Thioclava sp. GXIMD2076: one gene and its partner. The protein of the gene in region 2 interacts with the protein of the main gene of each other region in a pairwise test. Links are inferred from orthologs where the notes say so. Each region holds a gene or a part of one and is shown on either strand. Other genes may lie near its edges.

Evidence for each region.
Region 1: the proteins of WDB91_RS05060 (region 2) and WDB91_RS08295 interact in binary tests that used the Escherichia coli proteins (3 or more experiments, as listed by UniProt). The link is inferred for Thioclava sp. GXIMD2076 from one-to-one orthologs.

The regions. Positions count from the first base shown.
Region 1 is NZ_CP149932.1:1,664,891-1,668,113, reverse strand. What follows is about bases 323-3,223. They hold WDB91_RS08295 (penicillin-binding protein 2), read right to left. Parts: upstream 2,726-3,223; coding sequence 920-2,725; downstream 323-919. Other genes in these bases: rsmH (16S rRNA (cytosine(1402)-N(4))-methyltransferase RsmH), read right to left, coding at 3,092-3,223; WDB91_RS08290 (cell division protein FtsL), read right to left, coding at 2,727-3,095; WDB91_RS08300 (UDP-N-acetylmuramoyl-L-alanyl-D-glutamate--2,6-diaminopimelate ligase), read right to left, coding at 323-722. Also shown: more of WDB91_RS08300, read right to left, coding at 1-322. UniProt on the Escherichia coli protein: Essential cell division protein that catalyzes cross-linking of the peptidoglycan cell wall at the division septum. Required for localization of FtsN.
Region 2 is NZ_CP149932.1:1,029,228-1,032,519, reverse strand. What follows is about bases 114-3,083. They hold WDB91_RS05060 (transglycosylase domain-containing protein), read left to right. Parts: upstream 114-475; coding sequence 476-2,692; downstream 2,693-3,083. Other genes in these bases: WDB91_RS05055 (type I secretion system permease/ATPase), read left to right, coding at 2,811-3,083; WDB91_RS05065 (P-II family nitrogen regulator), read right to left, coding at 114-209. Outside these bases: more of WDB91_RS05065, read right to left, coding at 1-113; more of WDB91_RS05055, read left to right, coding at 3,084-3,292. UniProt on the Escherichia coli protein: Cell wall formation. Synthesis of cross-linked peptidoglycan from the lipid intermediates.

The DNA of each region.
Region 1 (3,223 bases), 640 kb from region 2 along the record:
ATCACCGCCACGCCGTCATCGGGCAGCACACGCGCAAAGAGCCCCGCCTTGGCCGCGAAATATTCCTCGAATGTCGCGTGGTAATCGAGATGGTCCTGCGTGAAATTGGTGAAGGCCGCAGCTTTCAGCACCACCCCGTCGAGCCGTTTCTGCGCCAGCCCGTGGGAAGATGCCTCCATCGCGGCATGGGTGATCCCCGCGTGCGCCATATCGCCCAGAAGCCGATGCAGGGTGATGGGTTCGGGCGTGGTGTGGTTGGAGGGCGCGCTATAGGCCCCCTCGACGCCGGTTGTGCCGATATTAGCCGCCTCATAGCCCAGAACCTGCCAGATCTGGCGGGTGAAGGTGGCCACACTCGTTTTGCCATTGGTGCCGGTGACCGCGATCATCGTTGCGGGCTGTGCCCCGAAGAACAGCGCCGCCGCATAGGCCAGCGCCTGTCGGGGGTCTTCGGCCACAACCAGCGCGGCCCCGGCCTGTGCCACGGCATCGTGGATCTGCGTGGCGCCTGCGCGGTCGGTCAGGATGGCCACAGCGCCCTTGGCAAGCGCCGTGGGCACAAATTCGGCCCCATGCACCTTGGTGCCCGGAAGGGCCGCAAACAGATGGCCTGCCTTCACCTGACGGCTATCTACCGACAGGCCCGTGATCTGGCGATCCGCACCGGAACTGGGGGTCAGACCCAATGCGTTCAGGCTCGATTGCGGCAGATCTGTCGGCATGATGATGGCTTTCTGTTTCAAATCCGGCCGCTCGGGACAAGGGCCATGATACGGTCTCGGGGACATAGCCCCGAACGTCTATCCCATTTATCGCGGGCCGGCAGAAAAGGTCAACGCATCAGCCCCGCGGCAAAGGATCCGATCGGCAAATTCCGACCACCGGCGCCCCGCTCGCTCGCAGCGCCGCGATAGCGGGATCACTCATCCGCCACAGTCTTGTTGTTGGGGTCTTTCGCGACATTGATGCCCGCAAGCTCGTCAACAGCCGCATGCGGGCGCAGGCCCAGAAGCGGCGCCACACGGCGGATCACTTCGGCGGCGACAGGCACAGCGGTCCAGCCGGCGGTGCGGCGCGGAATGGAGCCGGAATTATCAGAAGGCTCGTCGAGCGTCAGCACCAATACATATTGCGGATCGGAAATCGGGAAGACACCGGCGAAGGTCGCGATGACCTTGTCATCATAATAGCCGCCCGTGGGTTTCACCTTATCGGCAGTGCCGGTTTTGCCCCCCACCTCATAGCCTTTGACATTGCCGTAAGACGCCGTGCCGCGCGTCACCACGATGCGCATCAAGGCAAGCGCCTCCTTGGCGACCTGATCGCTCATCACGCGCTCGCCATGGCCCTTGTTCACCCCAGCCAGAAGCGTGGGCTCCACACGGATGCCGTGATTGGCGATGGTGGCATAGGCGGCCGCCAGATGCAGCGGGCTTGCGGCCAGACCGTGACCATAGCCGATGGTCATGGCCGAGACATCGGTCCATTTCGGCGGCAGCTGCGGCTGGCCGGTCTCGGCCTCGATCAGCTCGACCGAGGTGGGCTTGAGGAAGCCCAGCTTGCCAAGGAACTCTTTCTGCTTTTCGGGGCCGAACATCTCGACGATATGGGCGGTGCCCACGTTCGAGCTGTGCTTGATGACATCGATCACCGACAGATGCGCGCCGTAATTGTGGAAATCACGGATCTTGAAGCGGCCGATGCGCATGGGCGACTGGCTGTCGACGATGGTGTTGGGCGTGACCAGCCCCATCTGCAGCGCCTGCGCCACGGCAAAGATCTTGAAGGTCGAGCCAAGCTCGTAAAGCCCCTGCACCGCGCGGTTGAAGAGCGGGCTGTCGGAAGCATCGCCCGTGGTCAGCGGACGCGGGCGTTTGTTCGGGTCGAAATCGGGCAGGCTCGCCATGGCAACGATCTGGCCGGTATGGGCCTGCATCAGGATCGCGGTCGCACCCTTGGCATTCATCAGCTTCATGCCGCCATCGAGGATCTCCTCGAGCGCCGACTGGATCGTGAGATCGATCGACAGTTTCAGCGGCGCGCCATTATTGGCCGGATCACGCAGCCAGCCGTCGAATTCCTTCTCGACGCCCGCCGTCCCCACGATCTCGGCCGAATTCACGCCCTCGGCGCCAAAGCGCGAGCCGCCAAGGATATGGGCTGCCACAGCCCCGTTGGGATAAAGACGCATCTCGCGCGGACCGAACAGCAGACCCGGCTCGCCGATATCATGCACGGCCTGCATCTGCTCGGGCGAGATCTTTTTCTTGATCCAGACGAATTTACGGCTGCCGGTGAAATCCTTCATCAACCGGTCATGGTCGAGATCGGGGAAGATCTTCACCAGCTTGTCGACCGTGCCCACCGGATCCACCATCATCGGCGGCTGGGCGTAAAGTGCATGGGTCACAAGATTGGTGGCCAAGACACGGCCCTCACGGTCCACGATATCGGCGCGCTGTGCATGGATACCGTTATTGATCGCGGCGCGCGGCTCCTTGGGCTCGGAGGCAGCCAGTGTGCCCATCCGAACGCCTACAACGGTAAATACGGCCACAAAGGCCAGCCCCATGACCAGAAGGCGGCCCTCGGCCCGTTTGCGCGCGCGATCACGGGTAGCCTCGGAGCGGATGCGGGTATTCTCGCGTTCGATCGCGTCGGGGTTCTCGCCACGGGTACGGGCCGGAAGGATCTTTGCCAGAGGACGAAGCGGAATACGGATCATCTTAGAGCCCTTCTTTTTGTGCCTGCCCGTTCAAAGCAAAGATATCCGGCTGTTTCTGTGCGTCCGGATCGGCCATCTCGACCGGATTGGGATAGGGAATTTCCGACACGCTCGCAAACTGGTCGGCCTGTAGCGGCAGCAGCTGGAGATCGGTGAAGTTCAGGTTCACCAGCTCGCGCAGGCGGTCAGGACGGTTGAGATAGGCCCATTCCGCCTTCAGCACGCCCAGACCCTCGTTGAGCGAGGCGATCTCGCGGTCGAGCGCACGCAACTCGTCGCGCTTGTCCTGCGTGTCATAGTTCACCCGATACGCCCAGAAAGCCAGCCCCATGACACAAAGCGCGGTTACGAGATAGATCAGCGATCTCATCGGGCTCTCCGTTTATGCGAGGCGGGCTTGGCCGCGGGGTCCAGAACGGGGGCCGGAAGGCCCAATATGGTGCGGTCAGCCGGGGTTGCGGGCGTGTCAAGACGGCGCGCGACGCGCAGCTTGGCAGA
Region 2 (3,292 bases):
GCAAGACCATCCGTCACGACGATTTCCAGTTTCACTTTCGGCACGAAATTCACCGCATATTCAGCACCGCGATAGATTTCCGTATGGCCGGACTGTGCGCCGAAACCCTTGATTTCGGTCACCATCATGCCACGCACGCCGATGGAGGTCAGCGCTTCACGCACCTCTTCGAGCTTGAAAGGCTTGATTGCTGCAATAATCAGTTTCACGTTCGATTCCTTCCTGTCTCCTCAGCTCCGCTTATCGGAACCGATAGGCGGCATGCCGCCACAAAGCCCAATACTTAGGCATGTTACAAGGCAACCTTGCCGTCAGCCTCACATTCCCGTGGCCCAGCGAACCGGCAAAGCACACTTTTTGGACAGTAAGTATATTTTTTAATCACGCAATATACCGAATCGTGAGAACCCTAACCTCCACAAAGACCAACAATCCGTGTAAATTGGCCAGAACGATCAAGAACGGATACGAGCAGATGGCAAATAATGGCGGCCCGCGCAAACCGCTGGTAGCGGAGCGACGCTACACAGGCGGCGGCAAACCTGGACCGAAGAAAACCCCTCCGAAAAAGCCCGCCAAAGTGGCGCGCAAACGGCCCCCGCGCAAGCATGGACCGATCCTGGGGTTCATTCTTGGCATCCTTGGCTTCTTCGGTCGCCTGATCTTCAAGGCGACATGGCGCGTGCTGGCGGTGATTGCCATCATTCTCGGGATTTCGGTCTATTATTATTACAGCACCCTCCCCCCGCTGACCCAGCTTCTGGACGGTCGCACACGCGGCTCGGTTACCATGCTCGACCGAAATAACGACGTCTTTGCATGGCGCGGTGAGACCTTTGGCGGGCAGATCACCGCCCAAAACGTCTCGCCCTATCTGCGCGAGGCCGTGGTCGCCACCGAGGACCGCCGCTTCTATCACCATTTCGGGGTCAGCCCGCGCGGCATCGCTTCGGCCATCCGCATCAACCTCAGCGAGGGGCGCGGCCCCTTCTCGGGCAATGGTGGCTCGACCATCACCCAGCAGGTTGCCAAGCTCCTGTGCCTCGGTGTGCCCTATGATCCTAAGACGTGGAAGAACGAAGGCGAATACGAGGATGACTGCCGGTCGGGCGGTCTGACCCGCAAGATCAAGGAAGTGCCCTATGCGCTGGCGCTCGAGGCCAAATATACAAAATCCGATATCCTGACGATCTACCTCAACCGCGCCTATCTCGGTGCGGGCGCGCGCGGCTTCGAAGCCGCTGCCCAGCGGTATTTCGGGATTTCGGCGGCCAATGTGAACCCGCAGCAGGCGGCGATGCTGGCAGGGCTATTGAAGGCCCCGACCCGCTATGCCCCCACCAATAATCTCGCGCGGTCGCAGGCACGGGCCGACACCGTCCTGTCGCTCATGCACGAGCAGAAATTCCTGACGGATGCGGAATACAAGGAAGCCAAAGCCAACCCCGCGACCCTGTCGGAAGCTGCACAGAAACGCGCGGGCGGTTACTTTGCCGATTGGGTCATGGATGACATCCCGCCCTTCCTGTCGAATGACACGACCGAGGATGTGATCATCCATACCACCTTCGACCAGCGCATCCAGACCGCTGCCGAGACGGCGCTGAAGGATGTGTTCGACACCAAGGTAAAAGACGGCTCGACGGCCGAGGCTGCGGTCATCGTCATGAGCGCCGATGGTGCGGTGCGGGCCATGGTCGGCGGACGCCAGACCAAAGTCTCGGGCGCGTTCAACCGCGCGACAATGGCGTTGCGCCAACCGGGCTCCACCTTCAAGCCCTTCGTCTACGCGGCAGCGATGGATATGGGGATGACGCCCGATACCATCGTCGAGGATACGCCCCTGACGATCAATGTCCCGGGCTCCGGCCCCTGGTCGCCCCAGAATTACGAGAAAGGTGTCTTCCGCGGTCCGATCACGTTGACCACCGCACTGACCCATTCGGTCAATGTGGCGACGGTACGCCTGCAGGAAGAGGTGGGCCGCGATGCGGTGCGCAAAGTGGCCGAGGATTTCGGCTTCGGGCATAACCTCGCCAAAGGTCCGGCACTGGCGCTCGGGGTCTCCGAATCGACGCTGATCGACATGACCGGCGCCTATGCGGGCATCCTGAATGGGGGCTCTTCGGTGAAGCCCTACGGCCTGACCGATCTGCGGATCAAAGGCGACAAAGAGCCGATCTTCACCTCGGGTGGCGGTATCGGCGAGCGGGTGATCTCGGAAGATGCCGCACGCAAGCTGATCTATATGATGCATAACGTGGTAGAACAGGGTACGGGCCACCGCGCGAAGCTTGATGGCTATGAGGTTGCGGGCAAGACCGGTACCACCCAGTCGGCGCGCGATGCGTGGTTTATCGGCTTCACCGACGACTATGTGACCGGTGTCTGGATGGGCAATGACGACAACAAGCCCCTGACCGGCGTGACCGGCGGCGGCCTGCCCGCCGAGATCTGGCACGAGGTCATGACCCGGGTCGAGAAAGGCCAGCCCGCGAAACCGTTGCCGATGGCCAACCCGTCCGAATGGCAGGCCCAGACGCAGCCCTATGCCGGCCAGACCTATAATAGCGACGGCACGACGACATCGGGGTGGAATGCGCAGAACGCCCCGGTCCAGCAACGGCGTGAACCCAATATCGCCGAGAAGATCATCAACGATGTCTTGGGGGCAATTACCGGAAACCGCTAGATTTTTATCTAGATCAACCCTAACGGTAAAGGTTCCGAAACACCTCGCGGTAAAAATGAAAACCGGCCTCATCTTTGGTGGGGCCGGTTTTTCGTTTCCGACTGTCTGAGAGTATCCCATGCCGGACCGCCGCTCCCCTTTGGGCAAGAAAAGACTGAATGACGAAAGCAAGCGCGAATGGGGCCTGTTCCTGAGCGTCGGCCTGTTCTCGGCTTTTGTGAACATCCTGATGATGACCGGCCCGATGTTCATGCTGCAGGTCTATGACAGGGTTCTGGCATCACGCGCCGAGGAGACCCTTGCCAGCCTGTTTCTGCTGGTGGTCTTTCTTTTCACCGTCATGGGCCTTCTGGATTTTGTCCGCTCCCGCCTGATGTCGCGCGTGGCCAAACGTCTGATGGGCCGGCTCGAGGAGCGGGTCTTCGCAGCCGTCCTGCGCCGCAATGCCCTCAATCCCGAGGATCTCGTCTCGAGCCTCGGCTTGTCCGACCTGGACGCGGTGCAGAAGCTCCTGAACTCGCGGGTAGTGCTGGCCCTGTTCGATATGCCGTGGTCCCCGCTGTTCTTTCTGGCAATCTTCATCTTCCACCCGCTGCTGGG